One region of the Thalassotalea agariperforans genome, then DNA from elsewhere that is predicted to be linked to it. Evidence: predicted binding sites of a transcription regulator. Region 1 holds the regulator's gene; each other region holds the start of a gene.

Evidence for each region. The regulator FNR, encoded in region 1, switches genes on or off when oxygen is low (the NO sensors DNR and NnrR bind a similar motif). The targets are predictions, from matches to a motif close to TTGATCTAGATCAA.
Region 2: the regulator FNR is predicted to act here: its motif matches at 2,317-2,330, upstream of hemN (oxygen-independent coproporphyrinogen III oxidase).
Region 3: the regulator FNR is predicted to act here: its motif matches at 2,742-2,755, upstream of napE (periplasmic nitrate reductase, NapE protein).
Region 4: the regulator FNR is predicted to act here: its motif matches at 3,683-3,696, upstream of ACSLUO_RS01295 (GbsR/MarR family transcriptional regulator).

What each region holds. Positions count from the first base shown of each region.
Region 1 is NZ_JBQMWH010000016.1:23,259-28,789, forward strand. Features, by position in the region: gene ACSLUO_RS15615 (glucosaminidase domain-containing protein) at 1-244, shown strand, start outside; gene ttcA (tRNA 2-thiocytidine(32) synthetase TtcA) at 306-1,241, opposite strand; gene uspE (universal stress protein UspE) at 1,347-2,288, opposite strand; gene ACSLUO_RS15630 (fumarate/nitrate reduction transcriptional regulator Fnr) at 2,531-3,250, opposite strand; gene ACSLUO_RS15635 (sulfite exporter TauE/SafE family protein) at 3,313-3,972, opposite strand; gene ccoS (cbb3-type cytochrome oxidase assembly protein CcoS) at 3,962-4,240, opposite strand; gene ACSLUO_RS15645 (heavy metal translocating P-type ATPase) at 4,237-5,531, opposite strand, start outside.
Region 2 is NZ_JBQMWH010000017.1:27,146-32,676, forward strand. Features, by position in the region: gene ACSLUO_RS15950 (M61 family metallopeptidase) at 1-102, shown strand, start outside; gene yihI (Der GTPase-activating protein YihI) at 827-1,399, shown strand; gene ACSLUO_RS15960 (DUF2489 domain-containing protein) at 1,406-1,903, shown strand; gene ACSLUO_RS15965 (TraR/DksA family transcriptional regulator) at 1,946-2,257, shown strand; gene hemN (oxygen-independent coproporphyrinogen III oxidase) at 2,386-3,756, shown strand; tRNA gene ACSLUO_RS15975 (tRNA-His) at 3,887-3,962, shown strand; gene ACSLUO_RS15980 (RNA polymerase sigma factor) at 4,828-5,430, shown strand; gene ACSLUO_RS15985 (FecR family protein) at 5,427-5,531, shown strand, end outside.
Region 3 is NZ_JBQMWH010000003.1:351,425-356,955, reverse strand. Features, by position in the region: gene ACSLUO_RS06880 (EAL domain-containing protein) at 1-352, opposite strand, end outside; gene ACSLUO_RS06875 (GNAT family N-acetyltransferase) at 439-2,631, opposite strand; gene napE (periplasmic nitrate reductase, NapE protein) at 2,813-2,980, shown strand; gene napF (ferredoxin-type protein NapF) at 2,983-3,495, shown strand; gene ACSLUO_RS06860 (chaperone NapD) at 3,482-3,757, shown strand; gene napA (nitrate reductase catalytic subunit NapA) at 3,754-5,531, shown strand, end outside.
Region 4 is NZ_JBQMWH010000001.1:275,304-280,834, forward strand. Features, by position in the region: gene ACSLUO_RS01280 (manganese-dependent inorganic pyrophosphatase) at 1-412, opposite strand, end outside; gene cydB (cytochrome d ubiquinol oxidase subunit II) at 556-1,584, opposite strand; gene ACSLUO_RS01290 (cytochrome ubiquinol oxidase subunit I) at 1,581-2,984, opposite strand; gene ACSLUO_RS01295 (GbsR/MarR family transcriptional regulator) at 3,090-3,632, opposite strand; gene ACSLUO_RS01300 (GGDEF domain-containing protein) at 4,078-5,139, opposite strand; gene accC (acetyl-CoA carboxylase biotin carboxylase subunit) at 5,265-5,531, opposite strand, start outside.

The DNA.
Region 1 (5,531 bases):
TGAAGTAGCCGCTTTTCAAAGTATTGATACCGCGGTTGAAAAATATTTATATAATATTAATTCACATTATGCTTATGATGTTTTCCGCACCATAAGAGCACAATTAAGAGCGCATCAGCAGCCGTTAAAGCCTGAAATTTTAGCGACAGGCTTGTTACCTTATTCAGAGCGTGGCGCTGACTATGTCTCTGATATTATTGATATGTTACGCCATAATGCGAGATACATTAAAGTAGGTGCTTAAGCGCTGATTAAAAAACTAACCGAATTGAATATCGGTTAGTTTTTTATTTAGTTAACAAAGCTTAACTAAGATCGATCACTTGTAATGGGCTATTTAATAATTCATCTTTAAATTGTTGATTATTCGCAGGGCTTTTGTCTTGAAACTCTTCTCGGTCAAAAGCGATATCGCCGCCATTAATTACCCCTGATGAAGAATTTATTCCTTTAAAATCAAATAACTCAGTATCACACATATGTGAAGGTACTATATTGCGCATGGCTGTAAACATTGACTCTATTCGGCCAGGGTGAGAGCTATCCCAATCATTTAACATTTGTTTAATGTTTTGGCGTTGTAAGTTCGGTTGTGAGCCACAAAGGTTACAAGGAATGATAGGAAACTTTTTTAAACTGGCATATTTTGCTAGATCGGCTTCTTTACAAAAGGCCAGTGGACGAATTACAACATGCTCACCATTATCAGAAACTAGCTTAGCTGGCATTGCTTTCATTTTGCCGCCATAAAACATATTTAACATCAAGGTTTCGATCATATCGTCCCTGTGATGTCCTAAGGCAATTTTTGTTGCCCCTAAATTTTTCGCCGCTTTGTACAAAATGGCCCGACGTAAACGCGAGCATAAACTACAGGTAGTTTTTCCTTCAGGGATTTTATCTTTAACTATAGCGTAAGTATCTTCTTCAATAATTTGGTATTCAACACCTAAGCTAGCTAAATAGTTGGGTAAAATATGCTCAGGAAAACCAGGTTGTTTTTGATCTAAGTTAACTGCCACTATATCAAAATTAATTGGTGCTAAAGTCTTTAATATCAATAAGATGTCAAGTAACGCGTAACTATCTTTGCCGCCAGACAAGCACACCATGATACGATCGCCGTCCTCAATCATGTTATATTCAGCGATAGCTTTACCAACATGACCACGCAACTTTTTTTCAAGTTTTTGTAATTGTGTTTGCTCAGCTTTTGATAATGATTGTATTGCGTCAGACATAATTTCACCCTAAATAAATTCGCGCGAATTATACCTGAACTACTATAACTGACCAATTAAATAATGGCTTTGTTTCTTAAATAAACGCCCATTTACAATGCTTGATCAGTCGGCCAGTGGTGAAATATAACCATCAGGTTTTAAAGCCAATACATCACAATTTAAATTATCAATGACTTGTTCGGCAGTATTGCCAATTAATGCCGCTGAAAAGCCTGTTCTGCCAATTGTACCTAAGATCACTAATTCACAATCTAATGCTTGCGCCATGGATTCAATAACATCTTCGGGTAAGCCTTCTCTAACATGGGTGTTGTCAAGGTCAAAGTTAAAACTTAAAGCATGTTCTCTCATGGCGTCGGTATGATGTGCTTTCATGTTATGACTATATTCAATAGCATTAAACTCAGGGATTTCTATGGCAATATTAACTGGGGTACCAGGGTAAGCGTTAACCAAATGAGCATTAGCATTAATTAATTCCGCTAAATGCACCGCTTCTTCGGTAAGTTTTTTATTAAGGGAAATATGTTCTTCCTCTTCGTTACCTACATTAACAGCCGCTAAAATATTACCATTTTCTGGCCATAGATGATCTTTTACTAATAATACAGGACAAGGGCATTTACGCAGAATATGCCAATCGGTGGGGGTAAAAATAACCGATTTTAATTTGTCATGGTGATGAGTACCTTTAACCACCAGATCAAAGTTATGTGCTAATACTTCTTGAATAATGGCTTCAAAAGGTCGGTTATGCCAAACAACTTTGGTTTTTATATTTAAGTTATCGGCTAAATAATTATCTTCTGGTTGCGTGATTAATTCTTTTAGCCAATTTTCTCTACTTTTGATCACTGACTCACGCATATTTTCGCGTTCTTCATGCGACAACATGGTGGTCATTTCGTAGGAAAAATCAAAAATAGTTAAAAATACGGTGATATTGGCTTGTGTTTTTTTACCTAAGGTAATGGCACGTTTTAACGCTTTTTGTTCTTCATCGTTGGGGTCAACAACGACTAGAATGTTTTGATATTTTTCCATGATTGGCCTCGTTATTTGTCGTTAACTTGCGCTTATGATAATCATTTATTTAATACTATTAGCTAACTTGCCAAGTTTAGGCTAGTTAATATTAAACAATGAAAATCAATTCAATGCTTTAACAAAGTTTAGTTCAAGAACGGCAAAATATCGAAGATATGGCGGGGTTTATACTTAGAAAATGACAAGGAGTTCCCTTAATGCATAAGTTGTCACTAAGTCATTAAGGGAGGAATAAAAAACTATACTTCACCTAGTGTTTTAAGTTCTTCTAAATTATTGATCGTTATGAATTTTCCATTAACATTTAATAAACCTTGTTTATCAAATCGATTTAATAACCGGCTAATGGTTTCTACTGTTAGTCCTAAATAGTTCCCAATATCACCACGTGTCATTGCTAATCTGAATTCATTTGGGGATAAATTACGGGTTTTATAACGAGTACTAAGCATGACAATAAAAGTGGCTAGTCGTTGTTCGGCATTTTTACGATTAAGCAGTGATAACATGTCTTGATCGGTTTTTATTTCTGCACTCATTAGTTTTAAAATTTGTTTACGCAGCTTAGGCATAGTGGCTGATAAGTTATCAAGCGTGTCGTATGGAATTTCACATACCATTGAGGTTTCTAATGCTTGTGCAAAACTTGCATGTTCTGATTGGGCAATTGCGTCAAATCCTAATAAGTCGCCAGGTAAATGAAAACCTGTGATTTGTTCTTCGCCTTGCGCATTAATTGTATAGGTTTTAAAGGTACCGGTACGAATAGCAAACAATGAATGTAGTGCTTCACCATCACTATATATTTTGTCATTTTTATGAACAGGGCGCTTACGATCTATGATTAAATCAAGTTGATCAAGCTCTTGTGCATCTAAAGAATAAGGTAAACATAATTCACTTAAACTACAGCTTTGGCAATGGATATGTTGTCGTCCCGGACATTGATTTGTTTGCATATTTATATCCTCAATAATGTTAAGGCTATTCTATGCAATGCTTTTAATAGATGCAATTGAGTTTAAAGAATTATTAGTTGATAAATTCCAAAGAGAATTAAAGAGATAGCCGATAATTTTTTAAATAACGGGTTGAGCAATAAACTTTTAAAGGAATGTATGCCAAACGATAATGCGATCAGGGCTGGTAATGTACCTAAACCAAAAAAGCACATGATAAGGGCACCTGTGATTGCATCACCACTGGCTAATGACCAAGTTAAGGTGGAATAAACTAAGCCACAAGGTAACCAGCCCCATAACATACCTAAAGCCAGCGCTTTGCGTTTGTTATTAACTGGAATAATTTTTTTACTTAGGGGGGATAGTTTTTGCCAAATACCACGACCTGCTTTTTCAACATAACTTAAGCCCATAAACCATTGGCCAAGATACAAACCCAATAATATTAAAAAAATCGCAGCCACGAAGCGTAAAACATAAAGAGGAAAACCGACGCTATGAATAGCGATGGAACTACTTAAGGCGACAATAAAACCGATAAAACTATAAGAAAAAATACGGCCAAAGTGATAAAAAATTACTAACCAAAATTTACGGTTATTTTGCTGTTTTTGCTCGATAGCACTGGTTAACATGGTGGTTATGCCACCACACATACCTAAGCAGTGACCACTACCGAATAAACCAATGATAAAAGCAGAGAGTAAATCAATCGACATTGTGATCTACAGCGTCACTTATTTTGTTATTTTTAGCCATTGATTTTGTTGTTGCAGAAGGTGCATCTGTTGGCTGTGGTTTTCTATCGGAGCTGTTTACGGTTTTTGGGTTTTGCTGCTCTGCTGTTTTTTCATCATCATATAAAATACTCATACCTTGTTTTTCGAGATCGGTAAATTGTTCGGTTTTAACCGCCCAAAAAAATAAATAAATACCAATAATAGTAAGAATTATCGCGATAGGGATCAAAACATAAATGATGGTCATTTTTTCAATAGCCTTAAAGAATTTGTGACAACTAAAATTGAACTGGCTGACATACCAATAACGGCTAAATACGGAGTAATGTAGCCCATCATCGCAAGCGGTAAAACAATGGCATTGTATGAAAAAGCCCAGCAATAATTTTGAATGATAATGCGTTTTGTTTTATCACCCACTTTTAAACAAGTGAGTAGTGAGGTTAACTGGTTATTCAATAAAATAACATCAGCGCCATTTTTAGCAATATCAGTACCATTGCCCATTGCAAATGATATATGTGCCGCGCTAAATACTGGCGTATCGTTAACACCATCGCCAACCATAGCAATAGGTTGATTAATCTTTTGGATCAGCGCCATTTTTTGTTTTGCTGATAATCCGGCATGGATAGCTGTCATAGGTAATGATTGCGCTAATTTTTGGCATGCATGTTCGCTGTCACCAGAAACCATGTATAAACTTTGTTTCATAGTTTTTAAAGTGGTTAATACTGCATTGGCATCTTCACGTAACTTATCTTGTAAATAAAATACCGCGATTGCTTGCTCGTTTTTCATTAACACACACTGCGCTTCATGATGGCGACTTAGGTTTTCATCACTTAATAACCAGCTGACTTTACCGATGACATAACTGTCTTGATTAATATTGCCGGATACACCTTTACCTGAATGTACGGTAAGATTTTTGCATTGAATATTGTGATCACGATAAACCGAAAAAGCTTTGGCTATTGGATGCTCAGAAGCTGATTCTAACGCAGCAGCAATGGTTAATACTTCTGCTTCATTAATATCTTTGGTTAATATGGTAACTTGTTCGATACTAAACTGACCTGTTGTTAAGGTACCGGTTTTATCAAAAGCAATAGCGGTTATTTGTGGCAAGGTTTCTAAAACATGGCCAGATTTTATCATGATGCCCGCTTTATTAAGCCGAGTGGTTGCACAAGTTAGTGCTGTAGGTGTGGCTAATGACAGAGCACAAGGGCAGGTTGCCACTAAAATAGATAAGGTGATCCAAAATGCTTCTTCAGGTTGATGATTAAGCCAATAAATTGCAGAGCCACTGGCACATAATAGAATGAGCGCCACAAAATATTGAGCTATTTTATCTGATAATACCGCTAATTGAGGTTTATAGTTTTGAGACTTCTCACTTAACCGGATAAGCTGACTTAAAAAACTATCACGGATACTTTTATTAACCTCTATCAGCAAGTTGCTATCGCCATTGATGGTACCGGCAAATACTTTATCACCAAGTGATTTTGTAATTGGTAATTGTTCTCCGG
Region 2 (5,531 bases), on a different contig from region 1:
ACAACCCAATTGAGTTTTTCTGACTCGCCATTAACGGGTATTAGTTTTGTGGTTAGTGAAGAAGAAAAAGCCAAATTATGGCAAAAAAGCATCCGCCATTAATGTATACATTAGAGGTTTGTTATTTAATAGCGTGAAAAAATAATCATATTTTCAAATTTTGACGACAAATATTTAATAAATTTGAAATAAAATTTAATACATTTTTATCTTTAAAAACATTAGTATGCGTTAATGTATACGTTAATCGTTTAAAAAAACTAAAATTAATGCTTGCTGTCTGCGCAAAGATGGGTAAAGTATTAGTCAGCTACTGAGTAGCGAAAATATCAAAAAAGGAAATGTTGCACGGAAAGCAAGATATCAATTAACTTTGATGATAACTTTTACAGAATATGGATGGTTCAATAACTTCAAGGTATGGAAGTGGTTATAACCTAAATTAGGTTAAGGGTTGTTTAACCCCAGATAATAATAAAAAAATAGCTACTAAAGCTAAATAATAACAAAAATAAGAGTATGTTTAACAGGGATAGTACTAATAAGGTAGGATACCGAAATTAAGATTAGGAAGTTATTTGTTAATGGTTTAACCAAGATAACAATATCCGAAAGCGATGGCTAAGCCATCGCTTTTTTCCTTTCTGGCTCATGATTTTTTCTCTTCTCAACTACACACTAAATCCTATTAAACTTATCACTAAGTTTTGATAGCAATTCGACAGTAAAAATAATTAAGCTAAAAGCAAACATTAATGGAATAGAATTGGTATTAACCTTTGTTTGCAGTAAAATACCCCACAAGTAACTTCTTTGAGCATTTCCAATGACCCGATCAAAAAAATCTAGAAAACCAGGTACTGGTTCTAGTGGTGTACGTAAAGCAGATAAAGACGCTTTAGCGATTGTAAAAGAAAAGCGTTTGCGTAAAAAAACGGGTAATAAACCTGGTACCCGACAAGTCACTAAAAGCAAAACTGATGGACAAACTAACGCTCAAAATAAAGATCCGCGTTTAGGTAGTAAAAAACCTATCGAATTAATTAAAACAGCGCCGGTAAAAACTCAACCTAAGCAAAAAGCACCAAAGGTTGTGGATATACCACAAGTGCGCGCGGTTGATTCGACAGAGTCAGATTTAATGCAGGAATTAGCTCGCATTGAAGAAGATGAACAATTACAAACAATACTAGCAAAACAAGAAGATGACATTACATTAAGTGAGTCTGAGGTTGAATATTTCAACAAACTGATGGATCGTCACCAAGAAATTAGTAGCCAGTTAGGTTTGGACGAAGAAGACGATGAAGAGTTTTTAACGGCCAGCAAACAGCCGTTATCAGAAGAAGATTTATGGCGTAAGTTTAATGATACTGATTTTGATGACGAGGAGTTGTAAGCGTTGATGGACAGTAGTGATTTATGGCTTTATTTGTTGTTGGCGGGTGTCGTTGTTATTGTTGGCTTAGCTTTTTATGCCGGTAAGTTACTCTCGCAATTAAAACAGCAAAAAATTAGCCAAGCACAAGCGCAACAAGCGTTAATTGCTGGTCAAAATGCACATGACGCTAAAATTTTAACGAGTGTGCAAATTATTGCCAAAGCAATGAAAGAAGAACAGTGTGAATATGCTGAGGGGTGTTGGCGGATCAGTGTCTTACTTGATTCGTTAAAAGCGAGCCAATCACTAGACGCGCAGTTTCCTGCTATATTTGAGTTATATAATCAAATAAAGCACATGCAAATTTTAGACGCCCGTAAAGAACTCGCGAAAAAAGAACGAATGAAGCAAGACGTTGAACGTATGAAAGCGGAAGCATCGTTATATGATGCCATCAATGCTGATTTAAACTTATTGCTACAATACAGCCAAGAACGGCTTGCGGTGCTAAAACAAGTTTAATTTTTGCCACTGTGCTTTTCATTGAAAATACAGAGGTGCAAGATGTTAAACGAACTTAAAGCACAATTTACTGAACGTATTATCGCTTTACAACAGCGTATCGACGCTATTCATCATGATTTTGCTAAAGGTCATTCTAGTGATTGGACAGAGCAAGCTGGTGAACGTGAAAATGATGAAGTACTCAATGCGCTTGAGTCAGAAGCCAAAATAGAAATACAGCAATTATCAAATGCCATCAGCCGGATTGAAAATGGTAATTATGGTATTTGCTTAGCTTGTGGTGATGAAATTGCCAAGCAGCGCTTGATTGCGCAGCCTGCAGCGACAAAATGCATTCAATGTGCAGAATAAATAGCCTTTAAAAGTAACTTAGTTAAATTACTGAGCTAGTAGAGCTAAATTAAGGTTTGTTGCGCCTGATCAATATTCATTTATTGAAACAATCTTATACTCCTAGATTCTTAATCTTAGGAGTTATTATGCAGGTTCAGCAGTTATTTAATCCCAAACTATTAAACAAGTATAATACTAGCGGACCGCGTTATACCTCATACCCAACGGCGCTAGAATTTGACGATAATTTTCAGCAAGCGCAATTACTCAGCGCGATTGAACAGTCAAACAACCAAACCTTGTCGTTATATATTCACATTCCTTTTTGTCACAGTCTTTGTTATTACTGCGGCTGTAATAAAGTAGTGACTCGTCATCGTGGCAAAGCAGATATTTACCTCGATCACTTAATTGAAGAAATTAATCAACGTGCGCCGTTGTTTCAGCATTATCAAATAAAACAATTACACCTTGGTGGTGGCACACCCAGTTTTTTAACCGAGCAACAATTGTCTCGTTTAATGGCAACATTAAAACAAGCTTTTGATTTTACCTATGTTGACGAAATTAGCATTGAAATTGACCCGCGTGAAATTGAATTATCCTTGATTGATCACTTAGCTAGCTTAGGTTTTAACCGCTTAAGCATTGGTGTGCAAGATACCGACTTAAAAGTACAAGAAGCGATTAACCGAGTGCAATCAACACCATTTATTAGTGAGTTGGTTAGCCATGCAAAACAGGCCGGTTTTAATTCCATTAATGTTGATTTAATTTATGGCTTACCTCATCAAACACAACAAACTTTTGCTAAAACTTTAGCCGATGTACAAGCAATGGCGGTTGATCGTGTTTCATTATTTAGTTACGCCCATTTACCGAGTCGATTTGCTGCACAACGCAAATTACGAGATGAATGGTTGCCAACTAGCCAAGAAAAGTTTGCCTTAATGCAGCAAGCGATCACCACATTATGTAACAATGGCTATGATTTCATTGGTATGGATCACTTTGCTAAACCTGATGATGAATTATCAATTGCACAAAAGAATGGTGTTTTGCATAGAAATTTTCAAGGTTATACCACTAAAGGTGATTGTGACTTGTTAGGTTTAGGCGTTTCATCGATTAGCGCTATTGGCAATAGCTTTAGCCAAAATACCAAAGATTTAAAACAGTATTATCAGCAAATAGAAGCAAGCGGACAAGCCATGGAACAAGGCATTAGTTTATCAAACGATGACCTTATTCGGGGCGATGTTATTCGTGCTTTAATGTGTAATTTATTTGTTGATAAACAGGTGATTAGTCAAAGGTATCAAATTAACTTTGATGACTATTTTCACGCAGAATTGTTATCATTAGATACCTTTATTAAGGATGATTTAGTGACCACATCTGAACATTGGATTGCCGTTTCGCCAAAAGCTCGCTTACTGATCCGTAATATTGCCATGAGCTTCGACGCTTATTTGAAAAAGCATCTTAATCAGCAGCGTTTTTCACGGGTGATTTAAAAATAATTTGTGAATAATAATAATTTGTAAAATATTACTAAAATTTTTAAAAGTGGCTTGCCAAAGCGTTATTTACTCAGTAGAATCCGCGCATTGTTCAAGCCTTTGAACATTTTAGTAAACCTCAGTGGTGGCTATAGCTCAGTTGGTAGAGCCCCGGATTGTGATTCCGGTTGTCGTGGGTTCAAGTCCCATTAGCCACCCCATATTTCTGTTTATCTTATTTCGTTGTATTTTAATTTAGATTATCTCAACCACGAACCGTCATCACGATGTGATTCCGCTGTTTCTGGGTAAGCGTGAGTTCAAGTGTTATTAGCCACCCCATCTTTCTGTTTATCTTATTTCTTCGTATTTTAATTTCGATTATCTTAACCACGAACCGTCATCACGATGTGATTCCGCTATTTCTGGGTAAGCGTGAGTTCAAGTGCCATTAGTCACCCCATCTTCTTAATTTTCTTATTTCTTTGTATTTTAATCTGGATTATCTCAACCACGAACCGTCATCACGATGTGATTCCGCTGTTTCTGGGTAGGCGTGGGTTCAAGTCTCATTAGCCACCCCATCTTTCTGTTCATCTAATTTCGTTGTATTTTAATTTCGATTATCTCAACCACGAACCGTCATCACAATGTGATTCCGCTATTTCTGGGTAAGCGTGAGTTCAAGTGCTATTAGCACCCCATCTTTCTGTTTATCTTATTTCTTCGTATTTTAATTTTGATTATCTCAACCACGAACCGTCATCACGATGTGATTCCGCTGTTTCTGGGTAAGAGTGAATTCAAGTGCTATTAGCCACCTGAAATAGCTCAGTTAATATTTGATAATGTCTTTAAAATTCATAGTGATATCAAAGCTTTATGACTATCCAGTTTTGTTTGTAAAAATTAAAGTGAAAATATTATAGTAGTTTTCACTGGTTGATGCGTCTATAGAGTAGAACCTCAATAAAAATAAAAGGCTCTACTCTACAGCTATCAATTAAACCGAATGTGTTTTATGGTGACGTAGCAATAATTTTGTACAGAGGTAGCCCTTACTCTTGAGGTGTTATTGGAGACATTGTGAATTTTAAAAAAAATAATAATAAGCAAACAGCTAATGAAGAAAACGCGAAAGGTAATCTCTTTAGTGTTTTTAGTCGATTTGAATCGTCATTAAAATATTTTATTTCTGGTTATGTTATCAATCCTCAGGATGTTGATGATGTCTGCCAAGAAACTTTTTTACGGACCTATAAATCATCACTTGAAAAAGAAGTGCAATCGCCCAAATCCTTTATGTTTAGAGTAGCGAAAAATTTAATTTTTTCTAACTTTCGACGGGCGTCTACGCAGTTAAATGAATATGTTGAAGATATTAATATTGTTGATTCGACGATAGATTTAGATAATTTAGAAAACAACGTATTAGCCCAAGAAAAGCTTGGCGTGATGTGTGAAGCTATTGCGGCTTTACCTAATAAATGTCGACAAGTGGTTATTATGCGTAAAGTGTATGGACTATCGACTAAGGATATTGCGGCAAGAATGAATATTAGTCCAAGTACAGCAAGCAATTACATAACCCGAGGAATGTGCGCTTATAACGACGCTATCGCTCAATATAATGATGAAAACTATAATGAAAAAGAAAATATCCCTGTTAAAAAAAGAGGGGCTATATGAACAAAACCATTAAAGGTTTTACGAATAAAACCATTATCAATCAAGAGGCTGCCGAGTGGGTTTTGCTGCTTGAAGATACACCGAAGCTTTCTCAAAAACAG
Region 3 (5,531 bases), on a different contig from region 1:
CCACTTGCTGACACGTTAATCCCGCCTGTTCAACCAGTTTTTGAGTTTCACCTTGTGGATGTTTGCTTTCTAAAATCACCATAGGGCTAACATTTAAAAAAAGTTTCCCTTGTAATTTTAACTCAGCAAACCGTTTAATGGCGATTTCGCGGCACAACAATTCTAATTGTGATAACAAACCATATTTTGCCGCTACTTCAAATAAATCGTCAGGGCGCGCTAATGAACTAGTCACAGGGCCACGCGACAATGCTTCATAACCTAATATTTGATTTTGCTGAACATTAAAAATAGGCTGAAAAACGCAAGTGATATTACGCGACAATAAAATAGTATGAAGTTCAGAGAGCAAGGTAATATCCTATCAAAATAACATGACAGTAATATTATAAAGTTAACATGACGTTTTTATGACAAAACCGGCTATAAGCCTTATTTTTATTGGAATAAAGCTTTTACTGTTTGTATAAAATAATGATTAAGCTGTTTTTTACCCGAAAAACCATAGTCATTGCACAATTGCTTAACACTATGTTTTTGTAATAATCGAGCAATAAAGGGATACAGCAACGCTTCATTATCACTATCTTTATCTGATTGATATATTTGATAGTTTTTAAAATAATTCAAAAGAGCTAAATGTAAACTAAAAGCACAAGGGTCAAATTGTCGATAACCATTAGCAAAATCTTCAATATTTTTTTCATCAACACGAGTCAGTTTATCGTAGCCGTTCTTAGGTACCTTTTGTAAAACATCAAACAACAAGCTTGCTGGTAAATGCTGATATTGTGCGCTTAATAAAAAAGGCAAGGTACGATAAAACTCACTTACTAACGGCAGAATAAACGCTTCGGCTCTAGCTGTTAGCGCTTTTATTAACAAACCAGAATGCTCGCCACTGGCATGATCTTTCGTAAAGCCAATGCGCACCATTTGCCAATTTCGCTTTTGCCAAAAATTCAGTAAAGTTTTATTTAACGCAAAGCTAGTGCCTAAAACATCAATTTTGTTTGCTCTTGCTTCTTGCTCAAGGCAAGTTAACAAATATTGACCAAGCCCTTGATTTTGTTGTTGAGGATGCACTGCAATGCGCATAATACGCCAATAACTATAATCAAAAGCTTGCTCTGCGCCACAATGAGCAATTAACGATTGCGGTAAAAATTGATCTTTTAAACGCCGTTGACCTTGTCGAATTTTTTCTTCAATGTTGTCGCCATGCTCTTGCCCTAATATGCCTTCAGCCATAATTAACGCAACCGCAAGCACTTCCTTTTTATCTCTTACTTGATGGCTAACTACCCGTAATTTTAACTGAGGGTGATTTAACAATAACAACAAATCATTCGGTGAGGTTTGATAATGTGCCGTTACTAACACCGCAAAAAGTTGTCTTAATAACTTTTCATCCGCTAATAGATCCGCAGGTAAATATTCGTGATATTTTAGCTGATCATTCATCGCAGGCTTAGTCTGATAATTTAACGAAGTTAAAGGTGTTAAATTAGCATTTAACAAACAAGCATCAAAAACAAACTGCTCCAATGGATCATTTTTCGCCCAGCGGATAGGCTCAACAAGCGTTAGCTGTTTGGCTAGCAAATTTTTATCTGCCAATATGGTATTAAATTTTAACGCAAAACCTCGCCCTGCACCTTCATAGCCATGTAAAGTTGAAGAAAAAACTAAACGATGATAGTAGCTAAATAAAGCATTCAACAAATACAAAGGAATAGCAGCGGCTTCATCAACTAACAACAAATCAGCGGCTGGCTTATCCGCTAAAATCACGTCGATAGGCAAAAAACGAATACTAGACTGCTGATATTGTAACGTTTGTTTATTAACCCGTTTAACAGCGAGAAGTTTCGTGATCGTCAGAAAAAAGCCATCTACGGCACCAATATTTGACGCTGTAATCAAAATAGTTAACGGCCGTTTAACTGAATTTAATAACTCAACACACGCTAAAGCAAGCGCCGTCGTTTTACCCCGGCCACGATCTGCAGTCAAAATTAACGGGCGATTACGATGACCTGTAACCACGTTAATAATCGCATCAACTGCCTGCACTTGCTGATTGGTTAAACAACCATAAGGAAAGTTTTCGGTTACGGTAGGTAAATTTACTGAGGCTATTGTTGATAATAACCTTGTTGCTTGTTGTTCAAGTGAAAACTCATTTTCATGTTGTTGGTAAGTTAATAACACCTGCGTTTGTTGTAACTGACGATAAAAGCGCTGCAAATACACATGACTTTGTTCATCCGGTAAAGTGTGCCAACAAATAAACAACAAACCACCAGCAACGACAGTACCGGCTAACGCTGAAAAAACATCGGGCTGAATATCATCACTAGCATAAATAAAACTGCTTGCTTCAGTACCTAAATATTGCCGAAAGTTTTTATTATCCACATGTGTTGTCAATAATTGTTTAAAAATGTCTGTTGTTGGCTCGGCATAACAGTAAATTGTTTTTTTCGAGTTAACCAACTCAGTATGCTGAGCAATAAACCACTGCTTAATAACGTCTGCATACCAGCATTCATCGCCAACTAATAACACCACCCCACGATGTTGCTTTGCTAATAACGCTTGTTGATATTGCAGAATTATTTTGTTCACAGAGTCAACCACTTGCCAAATATTTGCTAAGTCTACCAAGCTGTACTAAAAATAAAAACCAAGCTGAAATAAACATTTTCTGAAATAGATGAAATCAACCTTTCAATAACTTGATCTTAATCAACAAGATAAAGCTAAAAACAAGGTACAAATACAACAAAGTGAATAATCGTGAGGATTTATGGACACTCCGACAACACAAAAAGAGCAAAACAGTAAACAATCAGAACGAAATACTTTTATTTTCTTAACAGTATTTCTAGCCCCTATTCTCTCCGTCATTCTTGTTGGCGGTTTTGGTTTTATTGTTTGGATAAGCCAAATTTTATTAGGACCGCCAGGAAGCTAATCATGAGTAACGTGGTGAACTTAACAAGGCGCAGTTTTATGCGTGGTGCCATCAAACAACAGCATTTACCTAGGCTACCTTGGGCTATTGAAGAATCAGCTTTTTTGGCTGGCTGTACACAATGCAATGCTTGTATTAATGCTTGTGAACAACAAATTATTAAACGTGATAGTCAAGGTTATCCCTTTGTTGATTTTGATCAAGACGAATGCACCTTCTGTCGTAAATGTGTAGACGCTTGCAGCAAGCCAATTTTTAAAACTGAGCAGACAGATCTTCCTTGGCCTGGTGATTTTGAAATAGACAATAAATGTTTAGCTAAAAATCAAATTTATTGCCAAAGCTGCAAAGACGTTTGCGACACTAAGGCAATCACCTTTAGTTATCAAACCAGCTCAATTCCTGAGCCAAAATTAAACTTAAGTGATTGTAATCAATGTGGCGCATGTGTCTCTATTTGCCCACAAGATGCCATTAGCTTTCAACTAGAGATCATATCCAATGAACACAACTGAGTACCATGTTGCGAGTTTTATTGCCCACGCCCTGCCGGAAAAAACGGCAGCATTAAGTGACTTTATTACTCAACAAGCAGGTTTAGAAGTACATGCGGTGAGTCCTGAAGGCAAAGTTGTATTTACCGCAGAGGGTGATTCACAAAAAGCTATCGCCAATCAAACCGACATCATTAAACAACACGGTGACGTTTTAACACTGTCTCCTATTTACCATCAATTTTTAGATGAACAGCAAACATCTTATAAGGATGCGCTATGACCATTAATCGTAGAGAATTTATCAAGGCCAATGCCGTTGCCGCTGCTGCTGCCGTTGCCGGAGTTTCAGTACCCGTAAATGCCACTAATTTGATCACTAGTAGTGATTTAACCAAATTAAAATGGGATAAAGCACCATGCCGCTTTTGTGGTACGGGTTGTAGTGTCAATGTCGGTGTGATGGACGGTAAAGTCGTTGCTACCCATGGCGATATTAATTCACCAGTTAACAAAGGCTTAAACTGCGTTAAAGGCTATTTTCTATCAAAAATCATGTACGGAAAAGACCGTTTAACTACTCCTCTACTTAGAATGAAAAATGGCAAGTTTGACAAGAACGGGGAATTTTCTCCAATATCTTGGGATCAAGCCTTTGATATTATGGCTGAAAAAGCCAAAGCAACGTTAAAAGAAAAAGGCCCAACCGCTGTTGGCATGTTTGGCTCAGGCCAATGGACAGTGCAAGAAGGCTACGCTGCAGTCAAACTAATGAAAGCAGGCTTTAGAAGTAACAATATCGACCCAAATGCTCGTCACTGTATGGCTTCGGCTGTTGGTGGTTTTATGCGTACTTTTGGTATCGACGAACCAATGGGCTGTTACGATGATATTGAAGCCACTGATGCCATGGTACTTTGGGGCTCAAACATGGCAGAAATGCACCCAATTTTATGGACTCGTATTACCGACCGTCGTTTAAGCTCGCCTCATGTGAAGGTGGCGGTATTATCAACCTATGAACATCGTAGTTTTGATTTAGCTGACAATGGCATGATTTTCACGCCACAAACAGATTTAGCAATATTAAACTTTATTGCTAACTATATAATTCAAACCGATCGGGTTAATAAAGATTTTGTTAATAAACATACCAACTTCCGATTAGGCCAAACTGATATTGGCTATGGCTTACGTCCTGAGCATCCTTTAGAACAAAAAGCCAAAAATAATAATGCCAGTGCAGGTAGTTCAAAACCGATCAACTTTAAAGAATACGCTAAATTTGTTAGTACCTATACTGCCGAATATGCCGCCAATATTTCAGGGGTCTCTGAAAAGAAATTAATCGAACTCGCTGAACTGTACGCAGATCCTAATAGAAAAGTATGTTCATTCTGGACTATGGGTTTTAATCAGCATACCCGTGGTGTGTGGGCAAACAATCTTATTTATAACATTCACTTATTAACAGGAAAAATATCAACACCTGGCAACAGCCCATTTTCATTAACCGGTCAGCCTTCTGCCTGTGGTACAGCTCGTGAAGTAGGTACATTTTCACATCGCTTACCGGCAGACATGGTAGTAACCAACCCCAAACATCGTGAAATGGCTGAAAAAACTTGGAAATTACCCGCGGGTACGATTCCAGATAAACCAGGTTATCATGCCGTACTGCAAAACCGTAAATTAAAAGATGGTGAGCTCAACTTCTACTGGGTGCAATGTAATAACAACATGCAAGCAGCCGCAAACATGATGCAAGAAGGTTTACCGGGTTACCGTAATCCTAAAAACTTTGTTGTTGTATCAGACCCATACCCAACAGTAACCGCACAAGCTGCCGATCTAATTTTACCTACCGCCATGTGGGTAGAAAAAGAAGGCGTTTATGGTAATGCTGAACGTCGAACCCAATCTTGGTACCAAATGGTTGAAGCTCCTCAAGGCGCTAAATCAGATTTGTGGCAACTGGTTGAGTTTTCAAAGCGTTTTAAAGTGGAAGAAGCATGGGATGAAGCCTTTGTCGACGCTAACCCTGCTTACCGCGGTAA
Region 4 (5,531 bases), on a different contig from region 1:
CACCTGCAATGTTTTTAGGAATTTCAACATTGTGGAAATCATACATCATTTTAATAATGGTATTCGTACAACCTACTGGGCGGATCCAACACTCTAATGGTGTTGAGGTTGTGATATCGCCGAGTTTGTGATGATCAATAATGCCTAAAATAGTGGCGTCATCAATATCATCAGGGCCTTGAATTTTGTCTGAATGATCAACAACGTAAATTTCTTCACCGGCATAACTTAATTTTAGCTCTGGTTGTTCAAAACCAAATTTATCTAAAATAAATAATGTTTCAGGTGATAACTCACCTAAACGTGCTGGTACAGTTTCTTCACCAATTGACGTTTTTAAATACGATAACGCAATAGCTGAACAAATTGAATCTGAATCAGGAACTTTGTGTCCTACGGCATAAGCTGGCATAAATGTCTCTCTAATTTCATACTCTATTGACGGTAGAGTGGTAGTAAGCGGTTAATGGCGCGTATTCTAACAAAAACTAAAGGTGTTCGCATAGTAGGCAATTGCGAGTTATTTTAATCTTCTATTTATGCGCCATTTATTCATTAATAATTTAGCTTTGAGGTTTTACCGCTAAACACTTTGTAAGCAAAGATGGTGTAACCAATGATCATGGGTAGCACAATAACAGCCCCATAAAAAATAACTTTTAATGATTCTCGGCTACTTGCTGCTTCAAATATTGTCATTTGATTAGGTACAACATAAGGATAAAAACTATAAGCTAAGCCACAAAAGCAAACGGTAAACATAATAATCGCTGACATAAATGGGTACCAGCATGCTATATCATCAGTTAGTGGTACTCGCTTTAAGTACAGGTGCACTGAGACAAAAGTAAAAGCGAATAACATGGTAATAGGCACTAAAATAAATACTTGTGGAAAACCGAGCCATTTATCCATCAATACAACGTCCATCATTAAGTTGGCAATACACACAGAAATAATTCCCAGCATCATAAAAATATTGCTATACGTTGCCCACTTAGCTGCACGTTTTTGCAATTCGCCCTCGGTTTTCATCACCAGCCAAGCTGAGCCAACAAAACAATAACCAGCCGTTACACAAATGCTAGCTAAAATGGCAAAGCTTATACCAATAATGCCATCATCAAAACCGGTAACAAAACGTCCTAGCATATAGCCTTGGCTGAGTGTTGCCAGTAACGAACCAAACTTAAAGGCGAGATCCCATTTGTGTTTTTCTGTGCTTGGCGCTTTGGTTCTAAAATCAAAGGAAACACCACGTAAAATTAAACCCGCTAACATTAAGGCGGTAGGTAAATATAGCGCTTGAAAAATAATGGAATGAGCTTTTGGAAATGCAATCAACAATAAGCCAATTGCAAGCACTAACCAAGTTTCATTGGCATCCCAAAAAGGTCCTATGGAGTAGATCATTTTGTCTCGCTGATTTTGATTCAAGTTACCTGAGCGCTCATCACCGAAAGGAAGTAACACACCAACCCCAAGATCATAACCATCTAAAATGGCATAAACTAAAAATGAAATGCCCATCAAAACAATAAATACTACCGGCAACCAATCATAGCCTTGTGTTAGTTCATTCATTTTGTTGCTCCTAAAGATTCTGACGTTGTGTTGTCGTTGTCAGCCATTTTATTAATGGTTAAGTTCTCAGCTTCTAGTTTTACCGCGCGGTTAGCCATAACAAATAAGGTTTTAATGTAAGCAAATAGTAAAAAAGCATATAGCGATAAGTAGATTGCTAACGAAATACTAATGTTTTCAGGAGGTACTTGCGTTACAGCATCTCTTGTTTTTAAAACACCGGTAACTAAATAAGGTTGTCGGCCAATTTCGGTAACATACCAGCCGGCGAGTGTGGCAATCCAGCCAGAAAAGGTCATTAATACCGCACTTTTTAACAACCAAGTGGGATATTGCTTTTTATAAAATAATTGATAACAAGCAAGGTATGAAAAGAACAACATCAACATCCCCATAGCTAACATGATCCGAAAACTAAAAAATACCGGAGCAACGGGGGGATGCTCCCCCATAAAGTCGTTTAGCCCCTTGATCTCACCATCAAACTCATGAGTTAAAATGAGGCTGGCGATGTTAGGTATAGCAACTTCAGCGTGATTTTTTCGTGCTTTTTCATCAGGTAGTGCAAATAATAAAAGTGGCACGCCTGATTCCGTTTGCCAAACTCCTTCCATAGCTGCTACTTTCGCAGGTTGATGTTTAAAGGTATTTAAACCATGCATATCCCCAACCAATATTTGTATAGGGATTAATATGGCGGCTAATGTTATTGCGAATTTAAAAGCCATTTTAGCGGAGTTTTTCTTATCACCTTTAAGGATTCGGTAAGCTGAGATGCCGGCAATAAAAAATGCTGTAGTTAAGCCTGAAGCTAGTACCATGTGCATTAATCGATAAGGCATAGAAGGATTAAAAATTACTTGCCACCAATCGGTAACATAAGCAACGCCGTCGATCATTTCAAAGCCTGCTGGTGTTTGCATCCAAGAATCTAATGCTAGAATCCAAAAGGCTGATAAGCTGGTACCAATAGCAACTAATAAGGTGGCGATGGTGTGAACACGATTAGAAACACGTTCCATACCAAATAACATAATGGATAAAAATGAAGCCTCTAAAAAGAAGGCTGTCATAACTTCGTAACCAAGTAATGGCCCCGCAATATTGCCAACGGTTTCCATATAGCCAGGCCAGTTAGTGCCAAACTGAAAAGACATGGTAATACCGCTCACAACACCTATTGCAAAGGTTAGGGCAAAAATTCGCACCCAAAAACGATAGATACGTAGCCAATTATCATCGCCAGTTTGATTAAAACGCACTTTAAAAAACAACAGTACCCAACACAAAGCGATGTTGATGGTTGGAAATAAAATATGGAAGCTAATATTGGCGGCAAACTGTATACGCGAAAGTATAAAACTTGTTTCATGTGCTTGTGATAGTGCAATATCTAACATTTTTTGACCCTCGTTCAATATCATAATAACTGAGTAAATCAGTGATTAAATGAACTTGTTATTTATCGGTTCGGCGGTATGTAGTTACGAAAGCCGAAATGGCAATTACTTCATTAATAACTTGTCTTTAACATCTAAAATTTTGCTGATGCCTTCACCTAGTTTTAAGAGAGCAGATAGCTTTTCAGAAGACATGTTTTGTAGCTCATTTGACCACAAGGTGAACATCTCCATTAAGTCATGCATTTCTTTGACACGCTGTTGAGCGTATTCGTCTGTACTATTGGTTGGTTCAGCCATGAGGGCATCGCGCATTGTTGTCAATGTTGGATCAAGTTCTCGTTTACGACGCTCTATTACCAAAGTGCGGGCAATTTCCCAAATATCTTCAGGGGCCGTGAAATACTCTTTGCGATCTCCTTGAATATGTTGAAGCTTGATTAAATTCCAAGCTTTTAATTCTTTTAAGCCCATGCTGACATTTGAACGTGAAATTTGCAGGGCATCACTAATTTGATCAGCATTGAGTGGAGCTTCGGTTAGCACAATTAATGCGTACATTTGTCCTAACGTTCGATTTAACCCCCAGCGCGAGCCCATTTCACCAAAATGTAAAATAAGCGATTGAGTCATAGGTGTAACTTTCATTTTCTGTCTCTTTTGAATTTTCAGTAATTACTGAAAATTGTAAAACTTTCTTGATTTATGTCAAGTTTTATTCATGTGAGTTGAGTTAGGGAGAAAGTTTTTTAACTTGAACGCAGGATAAAAAATTATCATAACAATATGAAATACAGATGGTTTTGATGTTTTTTATTCTGGAGTGATGTTTTTCTTAGGATAAGGAAAATTTGAGCGCCAATAGTGAGCCTCAGTTTTGATTCAAACACCGTTCTACTTTATACGGAATGGTATTCCCCATCCAAGGGTGGCGTATTGCAATTAAATTAAGCTTGTGATTTTGTTGTGCGTAGGAAAAATAAATCATGGCAAGGCGCTTGATTTAGCAATAGCTGGTTACTGGGATTGAAAGCAACGCAGCCATGGAATATTGTAACCCGCACAAGAGGGCAATAATTTAATGAAATTGGTATTACATATCAACAAAGACGATTTGCTCTCCACCCATAGCTTTCGCTTTCATCAAGCCTTTATCGGCTCGGATATGTAAGGCACGAATGCCGGTATCATTTTTTTGTAAGGTGGTTACTGAAATACAAAGTTTTAGCTCAATTTGCTGACCATTAACTTGCAAACCATGGTCACGAATATAGTGATAAATTTTTTCTACTAAGTGTTTTATGCTTACGCAATCGCGATTAGGTACTGCGATATAAAGTAAGTCGTTATTAATGGTAGAGACAATATCAGATGAACTGACTAAGGCTTTTAAGATGTGGTTTAACTTGTTTTTAATATCAACAATAAAATAATTATCGAAGTGACTTTTTAATTCATCAAAATTTTCAATATCAACGTAGATCAGTGAAAAGTCAGAATTTAGTTCCTGTGCATTTTTTAGCATTTGCTCAACAGTAAGGGCGTGTTCATTAGAGCTTAACGAATTGGATATATCTGATTTATTGGCTAAATAATAAAGTTCTTGCTGTATTTGTTCGATATGATCTAAGTGTTTTTCCATTTGACCGGTATAAGCTGACATTACTAAAATGAGTACTAAAAAACTAATTAAAATACTTAAAATAGACTCGGCATTTAAATTACTTTCAAAATAAAAGCCCGCAACGGCAATAAAAACAAAAGAGCAATAGCCGTACAAATTTCCATATTTTTTACCAACAAATATAAAAGAAATCATGGTTGAAAGAAAGAACCAGATTGCACGGAAAGCGTCATTATCAGCAAAGAGTAGTGCGGTAATAGAAGTAATAAAACAAAACAGCAAAAAATAATGAGAAGCACAAGTTAAACTCATTTTTCTATGTTTAAATAAAAAATAAGCGGGCAATACAAAAGCGGCGTGCAAATAATTATTTATACGCTGTACATCACCAATATAATTGATTTTTAAGGTGTCTAAGATAGCAAAAAATAAGGTGAATATTACTGAGATTATCATGATACGACCAAGAATAAGTGCTTTAAACTGCTTATTTTGGACGTGACTGTTAGTGGTAATAATTTCTGAACGCATATCGACTATATCATTTATATGAATTTTTTTATTGTTATAAAAAAAGCCCCTTAAAGCTTATTCATTTAAACAGCTAAGGGGCTTTAATAGATAGTACAATACCACTTTTTTCGTAGTTTGGCTTGTTATTCTTGCTCGGCTAACATTTTCTCTAAATAATGAATGTTAGCACCGCCATCAACAAAGCCTTTATCGTTTAAGATATCTTTGTGCAATGCAATATTGGTTTTGATACCGTCAATTACTAATTCATCAAGCGCATTTTTCATGCGAGCGATGGCTACTTCACGACTTTCACCGTAAGTAATTAACTTACCGATCATTGAGTCGTAATGTGGCGGAACTGAATAGTCGGTATAAATATGAGAATCCCAACGAACGCCCATACCACC